Regions from separate parts of the Moritella sp. 5 genome, predicted to be linked through region 2. Evidence: predicted binding sites of a transcription regulator. Region 2 holds the regulator's gene; each other region holds the start of a gene.
What was found. Region 2 encodes sigma-54, which starts transcription at its own class of promoters, with help from an activator protein. Its sites were predicted from a motif close to GTTGGCACGNNNNTNGNNT; they were not measured.

Region 1: the regulator sigma-54 is predicted to act here: its motif matches at 5,238-5,256, upstream of HWV01_RS18445 (4Fe-4S dicluster domain-containing protein).
Region 3: the regulator sigma-54 is predicted to act here: its motif matches at 2,526-2,544, upstream of HWV01_RS19380 (nitric-oxide reductase large subunit).
Region 4: the regulator sigma-54 is predicted to act here: its motif matches at 1,683-1,701, upstream of glnA (glutamate--ammonia ligase).

Annotation. Positions count from the first base shown of each region.
Region 1 covers NZ_CP056122.1:4,141,848-4,149,534, forward strand. The annotation lists gene HWV01_RS18430 (formate dehydrogenase subunit alpha) at 1-2,551, opposite strand, end outside; gene HWV01_RS18435 (formate dehydrogenase subunit or accessory protein) at 2,564-2,767, opposite strand; gene HWV01_RS18440 (molecular chaperone) at 2,790-3,389, opposite strand; gene HWV01_RS18445 (4Fe-4S dicluster domain-containing protein) at 3,414-5,123, opposite strand; gene HWV01_RS18450 (DUF3306 domain-containing protein) at 5,397-6,083, opposite strand; gene HWV01_RS18455 (DUF3305 domain-containing protein) at 6,073-6,555, opposite strand; gene HWV01_RS18460 (formate dehydrogenase accessory sulfurtransferase FdhD) at 6,759-7,637, shown strand; gene HWV01_RS18465 (helix-turn-helix transcriptional regulator) at 7,634-7,687, shown strand, end outside.
Region 2 covers NZ_CP056122.1:237,194-244,880, reverse strand. The annotation lists gene HWV01_RS01155 (calcium/sodium antiporter) at 1-844, shown strand, start outside; gene HWV01_RS01150 (KpsF/GutQ family sugar-phosphate isomerase) at 900-1,871, shown strand; gene kdsC (3-deoxy-manno-octulosonate-8-phosphatase KdsC) at 1,873-2,421, shown strand; gene lptC (LPS export ABC transporter periplasmic protein LptC) at 2,418-2,978, shown strand; gene lptA (lipopolysaccharide transport periplasmic protein LptA) at 3,001-3,462, shown strand; gene lptB (LPS export ABC transporter ATP-binding protein) at 3,478-4,203, shown strand; gene HWV01_RS01125 (RNA polymerase factor sigma-54) at 4,253-5,770, shown strand; gene hpf (ribosome hibernation promoting factor) at 5,802-6,089, shown strand; gene rapZ (RNase adapter RapZ) at 6,232-7,095, shown strand; gene mgtE (magnesium transporter) at 7,245-7,687, shown strand, end outside.
Region 3 covers NZ_CP056122.1:4,346,820-4,354,506, reverse strand. The annotation lists gene HWV01_RS19385 (Rrf2 family transcriptional regulator) at 1-34, shown strand, start outside; gene HWV01_RS19380 (nitric-oxide reductase large subunit) at 221-2,491, opposite strand; gene HWV01_RS19375 (ferredoxin--NADP reductase) at 2,898-3,686, opposite strand; gene HWV01_RS19370 (PepSY-associated TM helix domain-containing protein) at 4,031-4,735, shown strand; gene HWV01_RS19365 (DUF2271 domain-containing protein) at 4,746-5,279, shown strand; gene HWV01_RS19360 (DUF4198 domain-containing protein) at 5,298-6,134, shown strand; gene HWV01_RS19355 (hypothetical protein) at 6,309-6,638, shown strand; gene HWV01_RS19350 (DUF6162 family protein) at 6,635-7,246, shown strand; gene HWV01_RS19345 (metal ABC transporter solute-binding protein, Zn/Mn family) at 7,278-7,687, shown strand, end outside.
Region 4 covers NZ_CP056122.1:4,847,063-4,854,749, forward strand. The annotation lists gene typA (translational GTPase TypA) at 1-1,258, opposite strand, end outside; gene glnA (glutamate--ammonia ligase) at 1,778-3,187, shown strand; gene HWV01_RS21725 (DUF4124 domain-containing protein) at 3,310-3,831, shown strand; gene glnL (nitrogen regulation protein NR(II)) at 3,934-4,986, shown strand; gene glnG (nitrogen regulation protein NR(I)) at 4,998-6,416, shown strand; gene HWV01_RS21740 (PilZ domain-containing protein) at 6,463-7,080, opposite strand; gene HWV01_RS21745 (hypothetical protein) at 7,291-7,485, shown strand; gene HWV01_RS21750 (permease) at 7,482-7,687, opposite strand, start outside.

The sequences.
Region 1 (7,687 bases), 1.1 Mb from region 2:
CTTCAACAAACATTTCTTGTTGTAATTCTGCTAACCATGGATTTGATCGGGTTTCATCACCACCGCCTTCATACTCAACCAAACGGCCAGAAGTAAGTACAATCGGGTATTCACCTGATACATCTTTATCTTGGATTGATTTGTATAATGTTGGTAGACGGAACATCGCTTCACTGTCATTCCACGTTGGGTAATCAGTCACAAGATCACGACGCGGTGTGTATAGCGGTTCACGATGAAGCGGTACTGCATCTGGGAAGGTCCATACCACTGCACGGGCTTTCGCGTTACCGTAAGGGATACAACCGTGTTTAATTGCCACACGTTGAATACCACCTGATACGTCAGTTTTCCAGTTTTTACCTGCTGCTTTCACTTTCTCGTCAGCCGTCAGTTCGTCCCACCAGCCAAGTTGCTTAAGCAGTTTGTCACTGAACTCAGGGAAACCACTTTCTAGCTCACAATCTTTTGAATAACTGTCGACTGCTAATAAGCTTTCGCCATTACGTTCAACACCAAAACGTGCACGGAAGTTACCACCACCGAGCGCAACAGGTTTCGATGTATCATAAAGAATATGGGTACCTGGGTGTTTCATCTCTGGCGTGCCCCAGCATGGCCAAGGTAGACCATAAGTCTCACCATGAGCAGCACCACCTTCAGCTTCGAGAGTCGTTTTGTGGAACGTATGCCAGTTTTTCTGATGATCTTTTAGACGTTCAGGACTTTGGCCTGTGTAGCCAATCGTCCACATACCTTTATTGTATTCACGAGTAATATCTTCGATAACAGGTTGGTTGTTCTTCACTTCAATATTTTTGAATAATTGATCCGCTAGACCTAATTTTTTCATTAGCAAATACATGATCTCATGATCAGGTTTTGATTCGAATAGTGGTTCAATTACCTGATCACGCCACTGAATTGAACGGTTTGTTGCAGTAACAGAACCCGTTGTTTCGAATTGCGTCGTCGCTGGTAGCAAATAAACATTGTCAGTACGGCCGTTCATTACAGCTGCAACACCTGGATACGGGTCAACAATAACCATCATGTCCAGTTTGCCCATCGCTGTGCGCATTTCTGGTCCACGGGTTTGTGAGTTAACCGCGTGACCCCAATAGAACATGGCACGAATATTATCGTTTTGCTCGATATTGTCTTTATTTTCTAATACACCATCAATCCAACGTGATACCGGAATACCGGCATGGTTCATTGGTTTTTTACCACGGTAAGCATTTTGATCAAAGCGGCCTTTTAGCCACTCATAATCAACATCCCATACGCCAGCCCAATGCTTCCAAGCACCTTCAGAAAGACCGTAGTAACCTGGTAAGTTATCTGCTAATACACCAAAGTCAGTCGCACCCTGTACGTTATCGTGACCACGGAAAATATTAGCACCACCGCCTGGTTTACCCATGTTGCCAAGCGCAAGTTCAAGGATGCAATATGCACGCGTATTATTGTTACCCGTTGTATGCTGCGTCCCCCCCATGCACCAAACAACACAACCAGGACGGTGTTCAGAAAGCAGTTTCGCCGTTTCATAAACATCCGCTTCTGATACACCAGAAACACGCTCTACTTCAGCAGGTGTCCATTTTGCAACTTCTGCACGTACATCGTCCATGCCGTAAACACGTTGGTGAATGAATTCTTTATCTTCCCAACCATTTTTGAACACGTGATATAACACGCCCCAAACGAAAGCAACGTCAGAACCCGGACGTAAAGACACATAGTGATCTGCTTTTGCAGCAGTACGGGTACGACGTGGATCTGCAACAACAATCTTACAGTTGTTCTTTTCTTTGGCGATAAGGATATGCTGCATCGCGACTGGATGCGCTTCAGCAGGGTTTGAGCCGATAAACAAAATTGATTTACAATTATGCATGTCATTTAGCGAGTTAGTCATCGCGCCATAACCCCAAGTATTTGCTACACCCGCTACTGTTGTCGAGTGACAGATACGAGCTTGGTGATCGACATTATTGGTGCCCCACATCGATACCATTTTACGGAACAAATACGCTTGTTCATTGTTATGCTTTGCAGAGCCTAACCAGTAAACAGAATCAGGACCGGATTCTTCACGGATCTTAAGTACTTGCTGACTGACTTCTTCAAGAGCTGTTTCCCAACTCATTTTTATCCATTTACCGTTAACCAGTTTCATTGGATATTTAAGACGTTTCGCACCATGACCGTGTTCACGTAGTGCAGCACCTTTTGCACAGTGACCACCCGCATTAAACGGATGATCAAATGCGGGTTCTTGACCAGTCCATACACCTTCTTGTACTTCGGCATAAATACCGCAGCCCACAGAGCAGTGAGAACAAATCGTACGTTTAATTTCAACGGGTGATTCTGGATCGACAGATTTCGCTTCGGCTTTTTTCATCATGCCCGGTGCGAACATGCCAACACCGACGGCACCACCTGCGGCAGCAATTGAAGAGTTACGCATAAACGAACGGCGCGAAATACCCAGTTGTTTTTCGTCCTTGTTGACCGTATCGGAACGTTTAGTTAATTTCATTTAGAGCTCCGCTTATAGAGAATCGTAGTAATCACGAATGTGTTTGGTTTCATGGTAACCCTTTGTATTTCCTTGCTTATCTTTCTGTTCTCGCGTGTCGACAGATGCATTAACAGAGGTTGATACACCTGTTGCAATCGTACCTGCAGCGACACCTAAACCAATATTTCTTAACAATTGGCGGCGGTTTTCATCCGGCTTATTTTGTTTACTCATCCAGTTTGATCCTCTATCGTTATTATTTTTTTACGTCGATAAAACGTATTTTTTCAATACTTAAAAATTGCAAAGCTAGCTCGGCGACGGCGCTATAAAACACCGCGTTTTTCGCCACCTTTAAATCTTGGCAAAAACGCTCAAACCAGGTATCTATATGGCGATTAAAAAATTCAGCTTGTACTTTTTGATTACTTTCTGCGACTAACATCGTCATGACTTCGAGCAATGCAGCAATATGATCTTCCGGTTCTTTCACGTCTTCATCGCGTTGAAAACCCAGCTTTTTCAAATCATGGCGTAAATGCGCTAATGGCATTTCCATTAATGAACCGGTGAGGAACCAAGAACCAAACGGCACGATCTCACCGTGGCCAATACCAATAAACAAATCTTGGTATTCATCTTCAACCGCGGTTAATAAGGTCTTTTGTGACGCGAGTTTTAATAACGGCCAAGCTGCCGACATTCCCGTGGTTTGAATGAGTTCGTTCGGTGCATCCACATCTAAATTCGCTAACCAATCAATGACGTCAGCATCCGGTGCCTTACGTAATAGATGAGCAAGTAAACTATAGATATCGATACGTAATCTTGTTTCTTCAGCAACTGGCTGTGACATGTTTTGTGTTTCCATCATTTCGTTTTACACTCGCAACTGACTTGTTGGATCATCAGCCATGTCAGAAAAAATATCGCGTACACGACAGTCTTCACACATAGATAAACGGCGAATAGCATCACCCTGAAATTGTGAATGACCTTGTAATTTCTCGGTCAGCATTTGAATCATCGATGCTGGCGCAAATGCTTTACCGCAACTTAAACAGCAAGCAGGCTCTTCTTCATGGATCATCACGGTGTTTTGGCGGCTTTCAGCATCCCAGTTAACACCCGGTTTAAGACTAATCACTTGCTCTGGGCAAGCTTTTTCACATAAGCCACATTGCACGCAATCTTGCTCTTTGAACTGCAAACCGGGGCGTCCGCCAACAGCATGTAATGCACGGGTTGGGCATACAGCCACACACCCCATACATAGCGTGCAATCATCTGTTTTACATTCAACACTACCGTAAGGTGCATTTTCAGGTACGCTAGACAATGTTGGTCTAACTGTGCTTTGCGCATGTAATCTATCTAATGCACTAAACAATTTGTCACGCTTAGTCCCTGATAATTGCTCGGCTAATACACCGCTATCCATCACTGCGATCTTGTTATCTACCACAGGCAACAAAGATGCAGGGAACGCCACAAATTCAGCCGCGGAGCTAAGTTCAAACAAGCAAATGCGATCTGCTTCAAAACCAAGTTCAGTTAAGAAGTTATTCGCAATGGCTAACTCATCTTTTAAAACGCGATCAATTGTCGCTGGCATGTAAGCAATATTCGTTGCTAACAGTACTTGATGCGCACCATAAATCAGCGCGCTAAACCATGTATCTACACCCACAGTTGCTAACTCTTCCAGTGCAATCGGGATCACATTCGATGGTAATGACGGTAATTGCGCTGCAACGTTTTCTTCATCACGGTTACCAAAGAATAAGATCGTCGGCTTTACACCTCCCGCCATTTGATAACTGTTTAACAAACGATAAATGAAGTTCTGGGTTTTCTCTGGATCTGGTAATGCATACGTGATCGCTTCTGTCGGACAAGCCGTTGCACAAGTACCAACCCCCTGACATAAGAACGGATTAATCTCGATCGCATGGCCATTACTTGATAACGCACCTGCAGGACACGCATCAACACAACGTGTACAGCCGCTCACACCACGGGATGAATGTGCACAAATGTCATTATTTAGACGGAAATACTTAGGCTTATCAAACGTACCAAGCATGTCAGGTAAGGTTTCAATCACATCTGCAATCGCCGCTTTACCACTGCCGACAGGGTAATAACCAGGTGCAGGGATCTCGGTGTTGATAATGCTCTCGGCACTCATATCAACCACTAAATCAAAGCTATCACCACCGATAGTTACTTCCGCTAGATTGATATAGGTATCAAGTAACGTACCAGCTACGCGGCAATTCACTTCGAACGCGCCTAAGTAACCCTTTATTGTCACGTCATTACTAAAAAATACCTTAATGTCATTACTTGTTTTCGCAGTGTTTTCAGCTGCCTGCGAAGTCGCAAGGAGTGTCACTGAATTAAGTGTTGAAAATTGCGGGGCCAGCGCAGTAATAGTATCGTGCGGACCAATGATCAATAGATTCCCTCGGCTCTCGTAAGAGACCGTTGGCGGGATCAAATTCGATAATTCAACCGTACCAGCGATTGCACTTAAGCGTGCTTGACCATTGCTATCTGTAAATGTTTCTAGAATACTTTTTAACATTGCTATTCCTGTATACTCGTCACCGCAAAAATTGGTGCCGATTAAACTACGAGTTTAGTGCCCGAAGCTCTTTCTGCCGTACGGTTTTTACCGTACTTTATGCTGTAGCTAATAGAGCAATAACCGAACCAACTTTTAACGGAAAAAAATGACCTATAAAGAACTAAAGTCAGATAAAGACAGTTGATGCACTTCCAACTGAGACATTTTGTCGCTACAAATGATCACGCCTGTATCAAATTGTCCCGATTAAAATAAGGGTTATTAGTCCCTTTATGTCTCACCTTGCTGAATAATTTTGTGATGTGGCTCATCGCAGCCTTGCGATAATTTGAAATCTTCCGTGACGGGTTCAACTGTTTCATCTTCAACAGCTGACATTTCTGCTTCTTCTGTTCGTTCAATACTGGCGTCTTCTACTCGATCTTCTTCCTGTACTCGATCCGTTTCCGACATCAACTCCGTTTCTTGCTCAGGTTCTTCTAATACTGTCTTAACCCAACCACGTAACTGCTTTGCGATACTATCGTCGAGTTTAGGGATATTAGAAAAGTCTTCAGTATGATCGTCCATATCACTGATATAGTTGAATTCATCTGAATGAAATAATTTAGCGAGCGCCGCTTTTTTTACTGATTTATCAACCCCCTGCTTTATAAATGAAACGACGCCGCTGTCAAATGTCACACTATCTACATCTGCAATTGTTAATACGTCATCACTGCTCTTGTCTGCAATATCGCTCTGCTTATCTACCGCATCATCGACAACGTCATTCGTCACTTTATCTAGCGTAACGGCTTGATTAATTTCTGCGTTAGCATCATAAACTGGCTCAAGAAATTGCTTAGATTCAGTTAATTCTTCAACCGCTTCATTCGTTTCCGATAACGTTGTTGAAGCTTTGTCTTTAGCCGTCAGAGAGCGGCTAGACCAACGTTGAAAAAAGTTAGTTGCCACTTGAACGTCCTTTTTTATCTTTATAACGTTTCTTTTTAAATTCAATCAGTTCGCCATGACGCCCAATGAATGCTTCCATCCAAGCCTGAACTGGTAAGGGCATTTGAATATGTAACACTTGGTAGTCGCCATCCATGTAACTGCTTGCGACACTTTGCGCAACAGTGATAAGTAACGGCGATAGCTGCTCATTATTTTCTTCACAAACAATAAACAAATGCGGGTCTTGTGAACTGAGGTTAAAACGATAATCAGTTCGTTCATCGCGGTATAACGTTAATACACGCTCATAACAGGTGCCAGTGCTGGCATCGTCTTGCGTGTGGTTGTGATCATATAATTCGACATTATCAATAGACCAAGACAGCGTCGTCCAGCGTCCAATTTGCTTTTCTTCAGAGCAAAGACGAAACCTGATTGGCCAACTTGATTCGTCTTTTTCTAAGCGCTTATGTTCATCAATTTGTTGCACACATGCTCCTTTATTCTATTTTTATAATTATTTAGTATTTTTATAATTTCTTATATAACGCACCCTACTCAGCAAAATTTAGACCAAGTTCAAGATAAGTGACAAATAAAATGGTGATACCCAAGTTACTTCAAGATGCAGGGGATAAGTTGGAATGAACTTTGCTTACCTCTTGATAGATATATAAACCAGCAGGACTTTCGATGCCGCAATTACCAAAAATAATTAAAACCAACTCTTCAGTTGAGCACACTATGACCGTCGACATCATGGATGAATATGGCGATACCATGACTAAAGAGATCGCGTGTGAACATCCGTTAACGATTTACTTAAACTGGGTAGAAATCGTAACAGTGATGACGCTCGGAGCCCGCCCTGCCGACCTCGTGCTTGGATATTTAAAAAACCAAGGTTTCATTGAAGACATTGCCGCGATTGAATCAGTAATTATTGATTGGGATACAAATTCTGCAGCCGTGATCACCCGTGAAAATACTGATGGTTTAGAAGATCAGTTATCGAAAAAAACCGTTACTTCAGGCTGTGGTCAAGGCACCATGTTTGGCAATGTAATGAAAAAACTAGAAGGTATCACACTTCCACAACCTAGATTACGTCAATCAAAACTCTATGGTTTGTTAGAAGCATTAACTCACCACAACGCAACTTATAAAGCGGCCGGTGCAGTGCATGGCTGTGCAGTGTGTAAAGACACCACTATTTTATCGTTTGTCGAAGATGTAGGCCGTCACAATGCAGTTGATACCTTGGCTGGGGAGATGTGGTTAAAAGGTCAAACAGGTGAAGATAAGATCTTTTATACTACAGGCCGCCTCACGTCTGAGATGGTGATTAAAGTAGCGCAAATGGGGATCCCGGTATTATTATCTCGATCCGGTGCTACACAAATGGGTTACGACTTAGCAAAAAAACTGGGTATTACCATGGTTGCTCGCGCCAAAGGTAATCGTTTTCAAGTATATAACGGTATGGCAAACCTAATTTTAGATGTCAAAGGCCCTGACGCAGAAGCGCTTGCACAAGAACAATCATCAACACTAATCGGTAAGAGTGCATGAGCGAACACTTCCCTGCTTTTATGAATGTAAAGCAAGTCGCTGAGTATTTA
Region 2 (7,687 bases):
CCTGACAATTGTCGCGATGGGTTCGTCCGCGCCAGAAATGATGGTCGCTGTATCGGCATCACTTAATGGTTCACCGAACACTGCTATTGGTAATGCGATTGGTTCTAACATTACCAACATCACCTTAGTATTAGGTATCACCGCGTTAATAAAACCATTACTCGTAGGCTCAGCAACTATCCGTCGTGAGATCCCGATGGTATTAATTACCACACTACTGGCGGGTGTTGTGCTATGGGATTTAAAACTGGAAATGTACGAAGGCGTGATTTTATTATTACTCTTCTTCATTACTATCATCACCTTAACTATCCTAGCATTAAAACGTCCAAGTAATGATCCGCTTATCCAAGAACATAGTGATGAAGTACCTGAAGGTGTGCCAACCTGGAAAGCGGTTGCTTGGTTAGTCTTCGGCATGATTGCATTACCTGTCAGTTCACATTTTCTTGTAGATTCAGCCGTTGTTATTGCACAGTATTTTGGCATGAGTGATTTAGTGATCGGCCTAACTATTATTGCTATTGGTACTAGCTTACCAGAACTCGCCGCATCCGTAACTGGAGTACTCAAAGGTGAAGATGATCTTGCTATTGGTAATATCATTGGTTCTAATATATTCAATATCTTAGCTGTATTATCACTACCAGGTATTTTAGCTCCTGGCATGATTGACCCGGCGATTATTAGCCGTGATTTCTATTATATGCTTGGCGCAACTGTGTTAATGCTGGTGATGGCAATGGGCTTTAGAGGCCGTCCAGGACGTATTACGCGTGTTGAAGGTGCCATTTTACTCGCTGGTTTTGTAGCGTATCAATTCATTGTATTTAGTAGCATTTAACAACGCTTAATATTTTAAGCTAAATATTAAACAGTATTTTCATTAGGGAATAACCATGTCGAGTCAGTTTAACTATTGCCAAAGCGCGCTTAATGTCATTAACACGGAAGCATCAGCGATCTCTCAATTAAGCCAATATATTGATGCCACGTTTACCGCGACTTGTGAATTATTAATCGAATGTAAAGGTAAAGTCATTGTAACTGGCATGGGTAAATCAGGGCATATAGCCAATAAAATTGCCGCGACATTAGCCAGTACCGGAACCCCTTCATTCTTTGTGCATCCAGCCGAAGCAAGCCATGGTGATCTTGGCATGATTGAACGTGGTGATGTGGTTATTGCGTTATCTAATTCAGGTGAATCAGATGAAATTTTAGCGGTATACCCAGTGCTTAAACGTTTAAGTATTCCCATTATTGCGATGACAAGTAATGCTAATTCAACCATGGCGCGCGAAGCAAAAATTAGTTTATGTATTAAAGTTGATAAAGAAGCTTGCCCACTGGGATTAGCACCTACATCGAGTACGACTGCAAGCCTGGTGATGGGTGATGCTATTGCGGTAGCCTTACTTGAAGCAAAAGGGTTTACCGCTGATGATTTTGCACTGTCTCATCCAGGCGGTAGCTTAGGCAGAAAATTATTATTACGTATTTCAGACATTATGCATAAAGGTAACGACGTACCAAACGTACAACAAACCGAGACGATCTCTGACGCGCTATTAGAAGTATCTCGCAAAGGGCTTGGTATGACGGCTGTTAATGACGGGACTAAGCTGGTTGGTATTTTCACGGATGGTGATTTACGCCGTATCCTTGATGCACGTATAGATATTCACCAAACCCCAATCAGTGAAGTAATGACACAAAGATGTGTTACTATTAATGAACATATCTTGGCTGCAGAAGCCCTTGCCGTCATGGAAAACAAAAAAGTTAACGGCTTAATTGTCGTCAATGAACAACAAGAGCCCGTCGGCGCCTTCAACATGCATGACTTACTACGCGCAGGTGTACTATAAAATGATCAATACATTATACGGTCCGATTCCACAAGACATCTTAACCAAAGCAAAAACATTAGAACTACTCATTTGTGATATAGATGGCGTTTTTTCTGACGGCCGCGTATACATGGGTAACGACGGTGAAGAACTAAAAGCCTTTCACACTCGCGATGGTTTTGGCGTAAAATCACTCCTTAATGCCGATATCGAAGTTGCTGTGATCACTGGCCGTCAATCCACAATTGTTGCTAACCGTATGCAAGGTTTAGGTGTTAAACATATCTATCAAGGCCAAGACAACAAAGTGATCGCATTTAATATGCTGCTCGAAGAACTAAAAATATCGCCAGAGCATGTGGCTTATATTGGTGATGACGTCATTGATTTACCGGTAATGAATCTTTGTGGACTCAGTGTTGCCGTTGCCGATGCCCACCCGCTTGTTAAAAAAAGTGCCGACTTTAGCACTTCAATTCGAGGTGGCTTTGGTGCAGTAAGAGAATTAGCAGATCTAATCCTATTGGCTAAGGGGATCTTAGAGCAAGCACAGGGCACCTCTGTATGAGTCGTCAAAACATGGGGATTGTGATTCTCTTTCTTTGTGCACTTGGTATTTGGCGTTTTTTTTCGCCTGATGGCGAGTCTACAACGGCACCGTCAACCCAATATCAGCCTGATTTCACCGCTCAAGTTCTACGTAGCGTTGAGTTTAGTATTGAAGGAAAAATTATACGTCGCACTTTTGCAGATAGCATGGAGCATTATGGTGAGTTAGGCATGACAATGTTTACTAACCCCGTTATTATTATTTATGATGAAAATGCGCAAGCGACATGGAAGATCAAAGCGAAAGAAGGTAACTTCAGTAGTGACGATGTAGCAACACTACGAAACGATGTTGTCATCAAAAATATGAAAAAAAGTGATTATATTGATGTCATTACTACCAGTTATTTACAATTAGAACTTGCCGAAAATTTGGTGCATAGCGATCAGTTAATTACCATTTCAGGGGACTTATTTCATCAAACAGGTGTCGGACTTGAAGGTGATTTAAAGCAAGAATACATGACTATCCTTAAGCAAGTTGAAGCGATTTATACTAATGATGAAAAAATATAAAGTTTTACTATTAACATTATTCATGAGTAATTCAGCACTCGCGCTAGAGTCTGATTTTCAAGAAGATGTTACCGTAACTTCCAAGCGTCAAGAAGTTTTCATTAAAGAGAACCGAGTAATCTTTTATGATAGTGTAGTGGTTACCCAAGGCACGATATTAATTCATGCCGATAAACTCACGGTCTTAAGCACTGGCGAAAAAGGCACTGAAATCATGATTGCCACAGGTAGTCCAGCCACGTTTTATCAAGAGCTTGATGACGGTAAAAAGATTAATACCGAGTCAGAAGAGATCCGTTATGAGCTTGGCAAAAAACGCTTAACCTTGTCAAAAAATGCACATTTACGCCAAGCTGATAGCGAAGTTAAAAGTGAAAAAATTATCTACCAAATTGACAAACAAGAAATGATAGCCGAAAGCGGCAATCATGAATCCGATCGCGTGATCACTATTTTCACTCCTGAAGACAACAAAACTAATTAGAGTAGATGAATTCATATGGCACGTTTAAAAGTATCACACTTAGCAAAAAGTTATAACAAACGAAAAGTTGTGTCAGATGTGAGTCTCGAAGTTGAGTCAGGCCAAATTGTTGGTTTACTCGGGCCTAATGGCGCAGGTAAAACCACCACCTTTTATATGGTAGTTGGCTTGGTTAAACGAGATCATGGACAAATCTTCATTGATGACCAAGAATTAACACATGAGCCAATGCACATTCGTGCACAACAAGGTATTGGTTACTTACCCCAAGAAGCGTCTATTTTTCGTCGTTTATCGGTAACGAAAAATATCATGGCAATCTTAGAGTTACGAACTGAACTCACCCGTTTCGAACGTGAAGAAAAGTTAGAAGAATTATTAGAAGAGTTCCATATCACCCATATTCGCGATAGTTTAGGTATGAGCTTATCGGGTGGTGAGCGCCGCCGTGTTGAGATTGCTCGCGCGCTCGCGGCAGATCCAAAGTTTATTTTATTAGATGAACCTTTTGCTGGCGTTGATCCAATCTCGGTAGGTGATATTAAAAAAATTATTCAGCATCTGCGCGATCGTGGTTTAGGGGTATTAATTACCGACCATAACGTACGTGAAACACTCGATGTATGTGAACACTCTTATATTGTGAGCCATGGACACTTGATCGCATCTGGTACTTCTGAAGAGATTTTATCCAACGAAAAAGTAAAAGAAGTATACCTAGGTGATCAATTCCGACTATAGTTTGATATTGATACGTTACCGCATTTAAGGAAGAGAGAGTAGTCGTTAGATGAAGCCATCATTACAACTTCGTATGAGTCAATCTCTGGCAATGACGCCACAGTTACAACAAGCGATTCGATTATTACAATTATCGACCTTGGAGTTACAGCAAGAGATTCAAGAAGCATTAGACAGTAATCCGCTACTGGAACAAGAAGATCCCAACACAGCTCAACCAAACGATGCAGAAAGTAGTGATGGACATAATTCAGATAATAACGACACCGTTACCGATGCCAGCCAAATAGAAGTTAGTGATGCGCTAGCCAGTGAAGCCATGCCAGATGAATTACCTAATGACAGTAATTGGGATGATGTCTACACCCCTCAAATACAGACTCACAGCAGTGCGGGCAGCAGTATTGATGGTTTAGACCAAGTCTATCAAGGTGAGACCAGCGAAGGCTTATACGAGCATCTCATGTGGCAAATGGAATTAACCCCATTTTCTGACACCGATCGTGCTATTGCAGTTGCGATTATTGATGGCATTGATGATCATGGTTACCTTAATCAGACTTGTGAAGATATCCTGTCTAGCGTCAATAACGGTCACCAAGAACTTAGCGACAGCAGTAACGAAAATAGTGAAGAGCAAGTTGAATTAGACGAAATAGAAGCAGTATTAAAGCGTATTCAACATTTCGATCCCATCGGCGTTGCAGCGCGTTCATTACAAGAATGTTTATTGATCCAACTTCAGCATTTACCTAAAAACACACCTTGGTTAACAGAATGTCAGCAAATAATTCAGTCTCACATGGATTTATTAGGCAATCGCGACTACCGTCAATTAAGCCGTAAGACAAAATTAAAAGAACCACAGCTTAAAGAGATCATGCAATTAATTCAGAGTCTAGAACCCAGACCTGGCAATGTTATTGATCAGACTGAAGGGCTTTATGTAATTCCCGATGTTTTAGTAAAGAAAAAAAATAATCAGTGGGTAGTCGAGTTAAATCCTGACATTGTGCCAAGATTAAAAGTGAACAATGAATATTCAAACTTGTCGACAAGCAATCGTAATAGCAGCGATGGGCAGTTTATTCGAACGCATGTACAAGAAGCTAAATGGTTTATTAAAAGCTTAGATAGCCGTAATGAAACCTTACTAAAAGTAACGAAAAGTATTGTTCAACGACAAATTGATTTTTTTGAATATGGCGATGAAGCCATGAAACCTATGGTTTTAAATGATGTTGCCGAAGAAGTGGAAATGCACGAGTCAACCATTTCACGGGTAACAACGCAGAAGTTTATGCATACACCACGTGGTATTTTTGAACTTAAGTTTTTCTTTTCAAGCCATGTAAGTACTGACAATGGCGGAGAATGTTCATCAACTGCTATTCGAGCATTAATAAAAAAATTGGTCGCGGCAGAAAATGTCATTAAACCATTAAGTGACAGCAAGATTGCTGATTTACTTGCTGATCAAGGTATCAAAGTGGCTAGACGTACGATTGCAAAATATCGGGAGGCACTAAGTATACCACCGTCTAATCAGCGTAAAAGCCTATTATAAGGCTAATCCAACCTTCATAGGGGAGACATATATGCAAATTAATTTAACCGGTAGACATGTAAACATTACAGACTCACTGAAAGATTATGTTGATAGCAAGTTTTCCAAATTAGAACGGCATTTTGATCATATAAACAATATCCATGTGATTTTAAATGTCGAAAAATTACTTCAAATTGCAGAAGCAAAAATACATTTAAATGGGGGGGAGATCTTTGCCGTGCATGAACACAATGACATGTATGCCGCAATTGATGGCTTACTGGATAAGCTCGATCGCCAAGTGATTAAGCATAAAGAGAAGTTGATTCGTCATTAATTTTAATCTCGCCACAGATAACCTAAAGGAAAACCACTTTTTCCTTTAGGTATTAATGCTTCTGACATAATTAAAACATATCATATCCAAATCAATTGCGGGATAATGAACCCATTATTTTATATCGCTGTGAGGATAAAAGATGAAATTAATAATAGTCAGCGGCCAGTCAGGATCTGGTAAATCAATTGCATTACGCGTGCTTGAAGATCTAGGCTACTATTGCGTAGATAACCTACCAGTAAAATTACTACCACAACTGCTAAAAGCCTTAAATGACCAAACCGAAAAAGTGGCAGTGAGTATTGATGTCCGTAACTTACCGACAGAAAAAAAAGAATTAAACGACATAATTACAGAGTTAAGAACGAGCACCGATCTGACTAGTTTATTTCTTGATACTAACCAGTCAGTCCTTATCAAGCGTTATAGTGAAACCAGACGCCTTCATCCATTAACAAAAGATGAGCTATCTCTATCACAAGCGATTGAAATAGAAAAAAAACGATTAAGCCCTTTAGCGTTACTTGCTGATTTAAAAATCGATACTACTGAACTCAATATTCATGAACTCAGTGAACAGATTAAAGAACGTATTTTAGGAAAAAAAAACAACCAACTTGTCTTAGTATTTCAATCATTTGGTTTTAAACATGGTCTACCTATGGATGCCGATTATGTATTTGATGTCCGTTTTCTACCAAATCCCCATTGGATCCCAGAATTAAAACCTTACACAGGTCTTGATGAACCCGTCATTAAATACCTGAGCCAACAGCCTGATGTCATGAGCTTTTCACAACAGATTGAAAACTTACTCACGACTTGGTTGCCAATGTTAGAAAAAAATAACCGCAGTTATGTCACCGTTGCTATCGGTTGTACAGGCGGCCAACATCGCTCGGTATTCATTGCTGAACAATTAGCAAAGAGCTTTAAACTACAAAGTCGTGTAGTGCAAACTCGCCATCAAACCTTAGAAAAAAATAAACATAAAATTATCTAGGTACTCATTTGCAATGGCGTTAACGATCTATACAGTTAATTATTTTACTTTATTGTTAATGCTGATTATAAATACAGATTAAGCTAGAATTACGCAGCACCTGCAAGCAAGGTCTTGCAGAAGAAGAATAATAAGAATGGGGACGACATATGCCAGAAAAGATGGAGCATGACTGCACACACCTACGTTTAAGCGAAGTGAACGAAGCACTTGATAGTGGTATGTTCATTCACGTTAAACGAATGCTCTACCAAACGCCCCCTTGTGATATTGCGTTATTACTGGAATCATCGCCACCAGCAGGCCGTAAAGTACTGTGGCGTTTGACCGACTCTGAAATGCAAGGTGAAATCCTTGACGAACTTAATGAAGATGCCAAGACCAGTATTCTTAAACTGATGGATACGGAGTCCCTTGTCGCTGCGACAGAAGGGCTCGATACTGATGATTTAGCCAATATTCTCCGTAGCCTACCAGACAGTATCTATCAAGAAGTTATCACCCAAATGGATACCCAAGATCGTCAGCGTTTAGAAACAGCGATGGCGTATCCAGAAGACACTGCTGGCAGTATCATGGACACAGATACCAT
Region 3 (7,687 bases), 880 kb from region 2:
ATTAATCCAAGTACTAGAAATTGGATCATTCTAATTTAACTTGGTTATTATCGATATTATTTATTAAAGCATACGTAAAATTAAAAAAATATCTGATTACCACTCACTTTACTCATTTTAGAAAATATGAGTGCATTGGTAGTAATCAGATTGGTTTATAACTTACTCATTTTTAATAACAGGTATTTAGCTTATTCTTTTAGTCTAAATGCCAATTTAGTTAAGAAACGACAGATGGAGCGCGTTTAGTACTATTTTTTATTTCCCCTATTATTAATCGAGCAAAGAACGCAGCTAAGAACAGCCCTCCCATACCGAATAAAATATCACCGGGTACACGTAACCAAACAAACATTTCCACTAATTCACTATGAATTATTTCTGAGGATCTTGCATACCAATAACTATGCTCTACAGAAGCAATAAATTGTATTATGCCAACAGGGAGCAGGGACATGAATACCATGCCTGCCAAACCTATATTTAAAGACCAGAAACACCACTTAAGTAATTTATCATCCCATACTGAGAATTGACTTGTCACACCACGTAAGCAAGTTAACATTAAACCAATGCCTAGCATTCCATATACACCCATGAATGCTGCATGAGCATGAGTTGCTGTTGTATTTAAACCTTGAATATAATAAAGCGCTATCGGTGGATTGATAAGAAAACCAAGTACGCCAGCGCCAACCAAATTCCAAAATGCTGTTGCAACAAAGAACATAAATGCCCACTTATAACGAACCATCCAGCTTGTCGCTTTACGCATTCTATAAGTTTCAATAGCCTCAAAACCAATTAACGCGAGTGGTACAACCTCTAGTGCTGAAAACATTGCGCCCCATGCAACAACAGATGTTGGGGTACCTGTGAAATACACGTGGTGAAGCGTTCCAAGTATACCACCAGTGAGGAATACAACGGTAGCAAACAACACTGCACTATTAGCTGATTGAGCTCGAATAAGTCCTAAACGTACAAACACTAATGCAATTACTGATGTTGCAAATGTTTCGAAGAATCCCTCAACCCATAAATGAACTACCCACCAACGCCAGTATTCAGCAATCGCTAAATTAGTATGTTTACCTTGTAAGAATCCAACACCGTAAAATAATCCAATCGCTATACAGGATGCATAGAGAACCCAAATAACAGATTTCATTTCACTCTCTTTGGTGAGGGCTGGCTTAATTGCAGCCGTCACCAATGTTAGCCAAATTAATAAACCTGAAAACAGTAAGATTTGCCAGATACGACCAAGATCTATATATTCTTGTCCTTGGTGTCCTACCCAGTAACTTAAGTCAAGATCAAAGTATTGTTGAATCGCAAACCATTCTCCAGCCATAGAGCCAAGAACAACAATAACTAAAGCTACCCAGAGTATATTCACGCCTAGTTTTTGATATTTAGGTTCATGCCCAGATAAAGCTGGCGCAATATATAGTCCAGTACCTAACCAAGCCGTAGCAATCCAAAATACTGCAAGCTGAGTATGCCACGTACGAGTTAGTGAATATGGTAAAATCTCCGCTAGTGGGTAACCATAAAAAGTCTGACCTTCAACTGCATAATGCGCAGTAATACCACCTAATAAAATCTGTAGGAGAAATAACCCGACAGCGGTTGCAAAATACTTGATTAAAGCTTTTTGCGAAGGTGTCGCTTTAACATCAAATAAGGGATCTTTAGTGGATACATTTGGCAGTGGATGCTCTTTAAGACTTGCATGATACCAAGCAAGTGCACCTACTGCAGCAATGAGCAGAACCATACTTAATATTGACCAAAAAATATTATCTGAGGTCGGAGTATTACCAATCACTGGGTCGTGTGGCCAGTTATTCGTATAGGTATAATTCTCACCCGGGCGTTCCGTCACTGCCGCCCATGCACCCCAGAAGAAGAATGCAGATAATTTTCGACGATGTTCAGCTGATGAAATTGTATTTTCTTTCATCGCGTAATCTTCACGAATCGGCTGAAAATCTGGATTATCACCAAATAAATTTGAATAGTAATTCTGCAGCGTACTAATTACTTCAGCACGACGTGTTGAGATTACTAATATATTGTTATTAGCATCAAAGCGATTAGATCGCATATCCTCACGTAGAAGAATTTCTAATGTAGCTTGTTGATAACTAGCTAACTGTTCAAATTGAACGGAGAATTGTTCTATTGCTGCTTTATCAAGCCAAAGTGTTGATTCTCGATGAAGCCAATCTGCAGTCCAGTCTGGCGCAACGTATGAACCATGACCCCAAATAGAGCCTAATTGATGTCCACCCATAGAACGCCAAACAAGTTGACCATTCTGGATGTCTTCTTTGGTAAAGATCACCTCACCTGTTGACGTTACAACTTTTTCGGGGATTGGTGGGGCTTCACGATAAATCTCACTTCCTAAGCTCAAAAGTATACTGAATGATGTTATACATACAATAATAAGAGCAATTAGGGAGAATTTTTGTTTAGTCATTTTAACTCCTCAATAATTAATTAACAATCCTATTAATCAATTTCCATGCCAAAGTGTAACCTGTTGTTTAAACTGGGTTTGCTTGTTGTGGGTGTCAAATTGACAGTTAGTAGAACTGTCAATTTGACAGTGACATTGTCTTTATGACAAAGGTTTAGTGTTGAACCTTTTTATTGCAGAGAGAGAAGGGAGGTTACCTATATGATTGTTTAGAGGGGGTTTGATTTAACAGCATTTTATCCTTTTGAGGAGGATAAAATGCACTGGAATTGTGTAGCAAAGTAGCTAGGCTTAGCTTCTGGTTATGATGTCAATGCTACCACCGAACCTAAGCCTATATGATAAACGTTGAGGTATCGGTGTTATTTAAATACTGACTGTCATCTTTGATTCTAGCTACTATAAATTAACCTACTTTCCAGTAATTTTCTGAACTGAATTGTCCTGATTTAGCTTGTAGATGTTTACTAAACCCTAATGATCTTAGCGTATCACTCGTGTCTTTAACCATTTGAGGATTACCACACATATACAAGAAACTTGATTTTTGACATAGCAATACTTTACATTCTCTCTCGAGTTCTCCCGTTCTAAGTAGTTCCGGAATTCTTCCTGATAGATTTCTGGGTGTCTGTTCTCTAGAAATAATTCGCACATATTTTAGTTTTCCTTGATATTTTGATTCAAGCTGCTTTATCTTATTTTTATACGCGAGCTCTGATTTTTTTCTCACCGCATGAACCAAAATTATATTGTTAAAACGCTTATTTTTATTTTCATTTTCGTCTTCGAGCATTGAAATAAAAGGGCCAATTGCAGTACCTGTCGATAAAAGCCATAGATCTTTGGAGTTAGTTGGAACCGCATCAAGGGTCATGAAGCCAGTACCTTCTGTACCAACGTATATATAATCATTAACGTTCAACTGATGGATTAGAGGAGAAAGATTACCCTTAGGGTCAGTAATAATTAGAAACTCCAGTTCACCTGTCTTTTTATGGTTTTCTGGACTATTTACTATAGAATATGCTCTTCTATGGAATTCTTTGTTTTTATCGTAAAGAGCTAGTTTGGTAAATTGTCCTGAGATATAAGGGATACTTCCAGATCGAATTCGAATTGTAAATAATGATTCAGTCCAATCTATACGACTAACAACTTTGCCTAAATTGAAGTTTATATTTTTCCATTGCATGATTATTTATATCCTCTTCGTTTCTATTTCTATTATTTTTCTATCTTAGTAGCATTATTCGAGCCAATATTATTTACTTTAAAAACAACTGTTTAAATTGTTAATGGTAGCGTTCATGTCATTATGACAATTATTTATATTGTCATAATGATAATCATTGTCATTATGACAGCCGATTTGATAACGGTCTGAGTGCATATCTAGAGGGGTAAAGGGGCCTAATGATGACGCTTACAGTATTGGCATGAATTAACGTAAATAATGTAAATTCAATGCCAATGAAAACAATTATCAATTACATTGCTTGTACTTAAGTCCCATAATCAAGCAGTGTTATTACGATCATGTCTTCTCTCAGTCAACCTCTCACCCAGACACCTGCAAGATCGAAAAAAAAAGCGGCTAATTCAAAGAACAAAACATTCCTAAAAAACAAACAAGTGCAATTATGGGCACGTCGCTTACATATTTATATTTCGATGGCGCTACTCTTGGTCGTATTATTTTTTTCGGTTACGGGTATTACCTTAAACCGCCCAAGTTTGTTCGTGAGCAGCCAGCCTGATATCCAAGAGACTATCCTTAGCCTTCCGCAGGGTTTATTTAGCGATGCCAATGGCGGCGTTGCTGTCGATAAAGCCGGCATTGTTAATTACCTTACCGAACACGCTAAGCTTTCTGGTCAACCTTCTGCATTAGATGTATTTACCGAAGTTGAAGACGGTGAATTAATTGAAGGTGAAATCGCGATGGACTACAAAGGTCCGGGTTATAACGTCGCAGTATTCATTGACATGACCAGTGCTGAAGCTGTTATTGAAAAGACCCATTACGGTGTTATTGCAGTATTAAATGACTTACATAAAGGCCGAAATAGTGGCGACGTATGGAAGCTGTTTATCGATATTGTCGCATTACTTATGGTGTTCTTTGTATTAACTGGTGTGTGTTTATTAGTGCCGAAAAAGAAAACCTTCGCAACCTCATTGAAATGGACCTTGTTTGGTTCCCTCGTTACCTTGGCTATTTTTGTGGTGGCCGTTCCTTAAAGGATCTTGTATGACTTTGTTATTTAAGCGTCTTAGTCAGTGCGTTGCACTATTAAGTTGTCTGTTATTACCGGCTTATTTTGCCTCGGCCGCGCCAATTCCGGCCACTGCCACACTCGATGTTGAATTTAGTCTGCCTAAGATTGATACCACTATGTATGCCCGCCCTTATGTGGCGATATGGATCGAAAACTCAAAGCGTAAATCAGTGCGTACTGTTGAGCTATGGGTGGGTAAAGATGAATGGTTAAAAGATTTACGCAGCTGGTGGCGAAAAGTCGGACGTTATGATCGTGCTTTAGTTGACGGCGTAACATCAGCAACACGTCCTGCTGGTGATTATCGTTTCACTTGGGATGGCTTAGATAGTGATGGTAACCGCGTTGAAGCGGGCAATTATACATTTTATGTTGAAGTGGTGCGTGAACACGGTGGTCGTAATTATATCCGCCAAAAAATGACTTTAGATGACAAACCGTTTAGTCACACTATTGATCCGACAGAAGAAACCGGTGATATCCGTATCAACTACCTAATTAAATAATAGAGCGAGTAAAGATTAATGACTAGAGTAAAAAAATTGAAAGCGTTAGGTCTAGCCTGTGCGGTTATTGCGGGACTAGCGGCAACAACAACGGCAAACGCACATCCACGTTGGCTATTACCATCACACTTCACTGTATCGAAAGAAGGTGGCGATTGGTTAACATTTGATGTAACGGCATCACACGGTACTTTTGTATTTGATAAACCTGCGGGCAGTGAATTTGCACAAGTGACCATGCCTGACGGTCGTAAAGAGCGCCCTAACTTTGTGATCCGCGGTAAACGACGTTCTATCTTTGACTTCTACTTTGAAGAAGAAGGTACGCACAAGGTAGCGATTAACAATGTACCGTCTTACTACACCTATTATAAAGTCGGCCGTCGCGATACTGTTAAATATGCTAAAGCAAATAAAGCAGAGCGCGCGAATATAATCCCTGAAAAAGCACGCGATGTAAGTACACAATTAAGTTATACCCGCGCAGAAAGCTATGTAACGGTTGGAATGCCAACAGAAAAGGCATTAGAAATCGAAGGTAAATACCTAGAAATGCGTCCACTGACTCATCCATCAGACATTGTTGAAGGTGAAGAAGTAAGCTTCCAATTCTTCTTTAACGGTGAACCTCAAGCCGGTGTTGTTGCTGATATTACCCGTGAAGGTACGTTATACCGTAACCACCAAGAGCAAATTAATGTGGTGAGTGACAAGGACGGTAACGTTAAATTCACGCCAAATGTTGCGGGTCGTTATCTGATGAAAGCCAACTACAAAGGTGAATTGAAAAATGATCCGATGGCGGATAAAGCTAGTGTGAACGTGCATTTCACCTTTGAAGCACTATTACAGTAGTTTTTAACGACGACTAAGTCAGTCCTGTGTGGTTCTGAATTATTTATATTATGGCCTGTAATTAGACGCAATCTGATTACAGGCTTTTACTTACTTACTTATTTATCGATTAGCTATTACTTAATTAATTATTAGTTATTTATTCATAGTCCATAGTTAATTGTTGAGGTCTTCATGACAAAAATGCCAATCAAATCGGCGCTATTAGCGCTTTCATTGATGACGGGTTTATTTTCTGGGACGGCAAGTGCCCATTTTCCACTAATGATCTGCTGGTTCGAGTCTGACAAAGTGGCTTGTGAAGCGGGTTACAGTGATGCCAGTACTGCGATTGATTACGCTGTAAATATGTATGACTACGATGACAACCTGATTGCTAAAGCCGTGACTGACAAGCGTTCAATTGTAGAATTTAATAAACCGGATACTGACTTCTACTTAGTATTCGATGCGGGCCATGAAAACCCAGTTGAAGTCGATGTTGTTGAGATAAGCGAAAAATGATCAGTCAATCAGTCCATGCCGATGACGGTGGTCGTGAAGGTAAGTGGGTGGCGTTATTAATCATTTTAATCTTAGCGATAGCGGCATTACTTTTACCTTACCACCAAACTGCGTCGAGCCAGAGAGTACTTGCGAGCCATCAGATCTCGATTAAAGATTTACCGTCTGTTGAATTGGCTATGATCGCGGAACTGCGCTTAGCGCACGAAGAGATCCGCAATATTCATCAAGACAGTCTTGAGCTAGAAAGTGTCGAATTTGAAGGTGTCGATATTTGGCCTGATATGGCTGAACTAAAAGAGCTATGGTTAGCGCCATTTATTATTGATAAAAGCTGGGAACGTAAAGGTAAGCATGACTGGCGTAAAGTAGCGCCAGCTTTATATCAAGGCATTCCTGCGCTGACAACGGGCAGTGTTGCGGTGTTATTAAATAGCCAAGATACACGACCAGAAGTGTGGCTAGCATTAGATATACCAACTCCTGCACCGATGACAGAAAACGCGCTTAATACAGAAGATCTTATTAATGCAGGTTGGAAACAAGTGGTGTTTGCTGATGATAACGATTCAGACAATACAGAGCATACGGATAAAGACCGCCACTAAGGCGTGACGTGTGTCGACAATGAGAATAGCCATGATGAAAAAAAGCATAATGAAAAATAGCATCAATACAAGCCTAAAAAGTCTAATCGCAGCCGTCGCTACTACAGCGGTATTGCTCGTGAGCGGAGCATTACAAGCCGCTGATAAATTAACAATCGGTATTACCTTACAGCCTTATTACAGCTATGTGAAAGCAGTTGTTGGTGATAAAGCGGACGTATTACCTTTGGTTGATGAAGGGTTTAATCCCCATAATTACCAACCACAGCCGAATGATTTACGTCGTCTTAAACAGATGGATGTGATCGTGGTGAATGGTATTGGTCATGATGACTTTGCCTTAAAAGTCATTAAAGCCGCAAACCGTGATGATCTGATTGTGATTGAAGCCAATAAAGACGTGCCGTTATTACCTGCTATTGGTCAATCTGTCGGTGACGG
Region 4 (7,687 bases), 380 kb from region 2:
CTAACTGTTCCATGATAGAACCTTGATGTTGCTCTTCACAGTCAACAGTCAATGTTTCCATTGGCTCATGTAGCTTACCGTCAATCATACGTTCGATAACTTCAGGACGAGATACTGCTAGCTCGAAACCTTCACGACGCATGTTTTCAATTAAGATACCTAAGTGTAATTCACCACGGCCTGATACTTTGAATTTATCTGGATCAGCAGTTTCTTCTACTTTAAGTGCAACGTTATGTACTAACTCTTTGTTCAGACGGTCAAGGATGTTACGTGATGTAACAAATTTACCTTCTTTACCACAGAATGGTGAGTTATTTACTTGGAACGTCATTGTTACAGTTGGTTCATCAACTGATAACGGTGGAAGCGCTTCAACATTGTTCTGTGCACAGATAGTGTCAGAAATTTTAAGTTCGCCTAAACCAGTGATTGCAATGATATCGCCCGCTTGTGCAAGTTCAACATCATGACGTTCAAGACCTAAGTAACCTAATACTTGGCCAACTTTACCTTTACGCTCTTTACCGTCAGCACCAACAATAGTAACTTGTTGATTTACTTTAACAGAACCACGCGTTATACGACCAACACCGATCACGCCAACATATGCGTTGTGATCAAGTTGTGAGATTTGCATTTGGAAATCACCGTCACGATCGCCTTCTGGTGCAGCAACACCATCAACGATAGCTTGGAATAAAGGTTCCATGTTGTCTGTTGCTTCTTCTGATTCAGCGTTAGCCCAACCATTTAGAGCTGAAGCGTAAACAACTTTAAAGTCAAGCTGTTCATCAGTTGCGCCTAGGTTATCAAACAAATCGAAGATTTGATCCATTACCCATTCAGGACGAGCACCAGGCTTATCGATTTTGTTGATAACAACAATTGGCTTAAGACCGTGTGCGAATGCTTTTTGTGTTACGAAACGCGTTTGTGGCATTGGGCCATCAACTGCGTCAACGATTAAACAAACACTGTCTACCATAGACATAATACGTTCAACTTCACCACCGAAATCGGCGTGTCCTGGAGTATCTACGATGTTGATACGGTAATCTTTCCAAGTAATTGCAGTGTTTTTTGCAAGAATTGTAATACCACGTTCTTTTTCAAGATCGTTGGAATCCATTACACGTTCTTCATTACCACCACGTGTTTCTAACGTACCTGACTGTTCTAATAATTTGTCAACTAAAGTCGTTTTGCCGTGGTCAACGTGAGCGATAATCGCAATGTTGCGTAGTTTATCTAGCACTGTGATGCCTCTATATATTTTATATGGGTAAAAATTAGGCGGTATTGTAACCGCCCCGCTGTGATCTACCTAACAAAATTTTAACGCAGAGTAAAATGATTGCAATTTATTTTATTTAAAAACCGAGCGATAGCCACTAAATGGGCTTTTAGCACACAAAATATAAATAAATATAGGCCGTATCACATCGTGATCAATTCGATTTACAGATGAGACGTTTTATCAACTATATTTGAATACGATTTTACTGGTAATCCCTGAAAATAAACCATAATATCGAACTTAGTAATAGTAAATGTATGCGTTTTTTACCGCAATAATCGCTGCACCAAATAAGTGCATGGTACGCACGATGTTCGTGCAGCAATAGATTAAAGCAAGGGAGAATACGCACGCTAAATCAATAAAATCAACAACTTAAATAGTTGGCACATATATGGCATTATTTAAATCATGATTGTTTACAGTCAGCCACTTTAAATTAAGCCATCATATTGATGACACCGGAGGTTATTTTTTATGTCAGCAGAAAACGTATTAGCTCTAATTAAAGAACAAGACGTTAAATTTGTAGATTTACGTTTTACAGATACTAAAGGTAAAGAGCAGCACGTATCTCTACCACATCATCAAGTTAATACCGGCTTTTTTGAAGAAGGTAAAATGTTTGATGGTTCATCAATTGAAGGTTGGAAAGGCATTAACGAATCTGACATGATTTTAATGCCAGATCCGGCAACAGCTGTACTTGACCCGTTCACAGAAGCAACAACTCTGAACCTTCGTTGTGACGTACTAGAACCAGCAACAATGCAAGGTTATAGCCGTGACCCACGTTCAGTAGCAAAACGTGCACTTGCATACTTACGCTCAACAGGTATCGCTGATGATGTATTCTTCGGTCCTGAACCAGAATTCTTCCTATTTGATGATGTTAAGTACAAAACTGACATGTCAGGTAGTATGTACAAAATTGACGCTGAAGAAGCTTCTTGGAACTCTGATAAAGAGTACGAAGGCGGCAACATGGGTCACCGTCCAGGTGTTAAAGGTGGTTATTTCCCAGTATCACCAGTTGACTCTGCACAAGACATCCGTAGTGCAATGTGCCTAATAATGGAAGAAATGGGCTTAACAGTTGAAGCGCATCACCATGAAGTAGCTACAGCAGGTCAAAACGAGATCGCAGCACTATATAACTCAATCGTTGAAAAAGCGGATGAAGTTCAAATCACTAAATACGTTATCCATAATGTTGCACACGCTTACGGAAAAACAGCAACATTTATGCCTAAGCCACTTGTAGGCGATAACGGTTCAGGTATGCATTGTCACCAATCACTACAGAAAAATGGCGAAAATATTTTTTCTGGTGATCTGTATGGCGGTCTTTCTGAAACTGCACTTTATTACATTGGTGGAATCATCAAGCACGCAAAAGCAATTAACGCATTTGCTAACCCAGCAACTAACTCGTACAAACGTTTAGTCCCAGGTTTTGAAGCACCAGTAATGCTAGCTTACTCAGCGCGTAACCGTTCTGCATCAATCCGTATCCCAATCGTACCATCGCCAAAAGCGACACGTATTGAAGTTCGTTTTCCAGATCCAGCAGCAAACCCATACTTAGCATTCTCTGCAATGTTAATGGCAGGTATTGACGGTATTAAAAACCGTATTCACCCTGGTGATGCAATGGATAAAGATCTATACGACCTTCCAGCAGAAGAAGCAGCAGAAATTCCACAAGTTGCCTCTTCACTACAAGAAGCACTATCAGCACTAGATACTGACCGTGACTTCTTAACGGCTGGCGATGTAATGGCTGACGATACTATCGATGCTTACATTGCAATAAAAGAAGAAGAAGTTGAAAGACTGAACATGACAACTCACCCAGTTGAGTTTGAAATGTACTACAGCGTATAATTTCTTATTAATAAAAATTAATATCAAAAAACCCGCTATTTAGCGGGTTTTTTATTTGTGAAACAAATGTAATTAGGTGAAAATAACCATATAAATCAAGTAATCAAAGACAGGATGTCGCCATGAAACACGTAATGTTATTCATATTAATAATCACAAGCTATACTAGTGTTGCCGCTATTTATCAATGGACTGATGAACAAGGTATTACCCACTTTTCGGATGATGAAAGTAAACCAGCATCAGCCAAAGAAATTGATGTGAAGCTAACGCCACCTTCTATTGACTCTCTTACTCAATCAATCCCTCCGAAAGCAAGTCATACAAAAACCACAATGAATGACAAATCAGTCACGCCAATTAGCATTCATATCAGCACACCACGCGATCAACAAACAATACGCAGTAATACTGGCGATATCACAGTGTCTGCCACTCTCAGTTCAACACTGCTGTACGGTTCAAGTATTCGTTTATTAATTGATGGCATTACTCATAGTGAGCAAATTGAGAAGCAGTTTGATGTCACGAACGTACCCATTGGTACGCATAAATTACAGTTACAAATAATTAACAACTTAGGCAAGGTAATTGCATCATCAGAGCTCATTACTGTTTATTTACATCGATTTAAGGCCAACTAAGCATTTCCGCTTTAATTTCACCACGCTGTACAGTAATATTTTAAAGTGAGCACCAAATTGGTGCGTTCAGTCACGGGATGTTTATCCTAATAAGGAAGTGCCATGATAATGCTCCCAGAACCTCAACAGTCATTAATGAATAGCTTAGTTTCTTCAGTTTTCGTTCTCAATCATGATCTGTATATAAAATATCTCAATCCAGCGGGTGAACAACTATTAAGATCCAGTGCCAGTCGTGTGCTTGATGTGAAGATCACGGATATCATCGAACATACAACACTCGACCTTTCATTATTAGCAAGCATAATTAAAACAGGGCAAGGATTTACTGATAATGAAGTATCATTAGTCATTGATGATCGCCAACTATTAGTCGAAATTTCAGCAACATTAACGAACTTTAACTCGGAAGTCTGTGTTCTAATTGAAGCGAGACAAATAGACTTACAAAAGAAAATTAGCCAAGAACTTTATCAACACGTACAACAGCAAGCTGCACAAGAATTAGTTCGTGGCTTGGCCCATGAAATTAAAAACCCACTCGGGGGATTACGTGGCGCCGCACAATTGTTAGAGAAAGAATTACCAACACCGGAATTAAAAGAATTTACAGGTATTATCATCGAACAAGCCGATCGATTACGGACGCTAGTTGACCGTTTATTGGGGCCACAAAAGCCTGGTCAGCAAACCATTTTAAATATTCATTCCGTCATTGAAAAAGTAAAACAGTTAGTCGAATTTGATTTACCACCAAGTATTATTATCGAGCGAGATTATGATCCATCAATACCTGATTTTGAGATGGAACCAGACCTATTACAGCAAGCACTACTTAATATAATTAGTAATGCCATTCAAATACTAAAAGAACATGGCATCATTAAAATTATTACGCGTACAGCACATCAAGTGAATATCCAAGGACAGAAATATCGCTTATGTGCTGAAATAAAAATCATTGATAACGGACCCGGTATTCCAGAGCACATTAAAGATACCTTGTTCTACCCAATGGTTACTGCACGTGAAGGCGGCACCGGACTTGGACTTTCTATTGCTCAAAACCTGATTAAGCAACACAAGGGGAAAATTGAGTGCCATAGCTGGCCAGGTCATACCGAATTTGCCATTTATCTGCCACTAAGAAAATAAAGGATTAAACTATGACAACAGCAACAGTTTGGATTGTCGATGACGATAGTTCTATCCGCTGGGTTCTCGACAAAGCATTAAAATCACAGAAATTTGAAACCTCTGCATTTAGTGGTGCGCATGCCTTATTAAATAAACTCGAATTCGAACAACCAGATATCATTATTTCTGATATCCGCATGCCAGAAATGAGCGGGTTAGAGTTAATGAATAAAGTACATGCCATTCACCCTGACCTCCCGATCATCATAATGACTGCCCATTCCGATCTCGACAGCGCAGTCAATGCGTATCAGGCTGGTGCATTTGAATACTTACCAAAACCGTTTGATATTGATGAAGCCGTATCCTTAGCGACTCGTGCCGTTACTCATGCCAGAGAGCAAAGCAAAAACCGCCGTAAGAATAATAAAGTCGCGCCAGTGACTGAAATTATTGGTGAAGCACCGGCCATGCAGGAAGTTTTTCGCGCTATCGGTCGCTTATCACGTTCTTCGATCAGCGTATTAATTAATGGTGAATCTGGCACAGGTAAAGAATTAGTTGCACAAGCGCTACACAAACACAGCCCACGCGTAAATAACGAATTCATTGCCTTAAACATGGCTGCAATTCCCAAAGATTTGATTGAATCAGAACTTTTTGGTCATGAAAAAGGTGCTTTCACTGGCGCAGCAGGTGTGCGTAATGGTCGCTTTGAACAAGCTAATGGCGGTACCCTATTTTTAGATGAGATCGGGGATATGCCGATTGATATTCAAACGCGATTATTGCGGGTACTTTCTGATGGGCAATTTTACCGTGTAGGGGGCCATTCTCCGGTAAGTGTGGATGTACGAATCATCGCAGCAACGCATCAAAACTTAGAAAAGAAAGTAGCTGATGGTAGTTTTCGTGAAGACTTATTCCATCGTTTGAACGTCATTCGTATTCATATTCCATCGTTAAATGAACGTCGAGAAGATATTCCTAAACTCGCCAATCATTTTTTAATCAGAGCGGGTAAAGAACTGAGTGTCGAAACCAAAATTCTCAGTAAAGAAGCACAAACCTATTTAGCCAATCATCATTGGTCCGGTAACGTTCGCCAACTTGAAAATATTTGTCGTTGGTTAACCGTGATGGCCAGCGGCCAAGAAATATTCATTGCTGATTTACCTTCTGAGATCACCGAAGAGCAATCGCCTTTAATAAGTCATGGTAGCGCGGCTCAAAGTGGCGACTGGCGCACACAATTAAAAACCTGGACGGCACAGCAACTCGCATCAGGGCAGAGTGATATCCTTGCTGAAGCAATGCCCGATTTTGAACGTATCATGTTACAAACCGCACTCGAGTACACTCAAGGTCATAAACAAGATGCAGCAAAACTACTGGGCTGGGGTCGTAATACCCTCACCCGTAAGTTGAAGGAACTCGATATTAATTAATTATGCTTAGGCAGTTAACCTATTCTTTAAGTTAGCTGCCCTCTTACTAATTCAGCGAATCATGTTTCTCAATAATATAATTATGGAGTATCAAAGCTAAGTCATTATCAATATCAAAATTCAGCGCCAGTCCTTTGCCATTATTATTTTCATTTTCAATCCGTACAACGTTAGCCTTAACTAAATGAAAACCACGTTGTGGGATCTTTAAATAAAAGTTCACACGGTCCCCTTTTTGAAGGTTCAAATCGATAGACGAAAATTGCTGCGCACTGCATAACATAAACAAACCCGACGTCGATATATTCAGAACAGCGCCCAATAAGACTTCACCTTGCGGATCAAATACCTTTAAGCCTTTGGGATCCGACAGGCGCCAATAACGCCCTTCTCCACCTTTATGATCAATGATATCGGGAGGACCAAGCTCCTTTAGTTCATCGCTATAGCCATCACTTATAAGATAAAGCGGAAAACGAAATTCTTTTTGTTGGCTTTGCGTTACCAATACAATGTCATCAGATTGCGCTAATACATTCAGCATTTTTTTTGAGATGTGCGAAATAAATACTTCACGGCTAACATCATCAGCATGACTTTCTATTACTTCCTGTAATAAATTAAGTTCATCTTGAGTTAAAATATCCGTCACTTTCTTTGGCATGAAAAAACCTTTATTGCTTTGTCGAGAAACATCCAGTTTGCGATACAAAGAGTGGGAGTAATTTAAATTACATTTTCATCTAGTTATACTAATCTTAGTAAACCAGAACAGGTTTAACCTTGCAAATATAAAAACTGTGAGCTTGATGCATTGTCATAAAAGTAAGTATTAACAAATAACGATTCCGATGTAACAACAATGGAGCCGAACATGGAAGTAAATCTAGATAATATAAATAATGAAGTCTGTCTAATAGAAACGATAGAAGTAAAAGGCGAGTTTATTATGGAACAACGTCACCGCCATGAGCGGCGGCAACGTCAATCAAATCACAGTTCTCGTTACGAGCGTCGGTTACACAATCGACGTAATCCCCATAGAAACAAGATTGATATTACAATCTAATGATGGTGATGATGATGCGGTTTGGCATTTCTAAAACTATGCGGTAATAATTCCAACATAAAGCTACGCGCACCGCGACGTAAAATACTTATCGAAAATAGAACCGTCACAATGACTAAACTTAAATAACGCCACCAATCATCTTGCCAATGTGGTGCTAGCGTTAACCATGGCTTAGGCAATTCAGGTACCCAATACATAA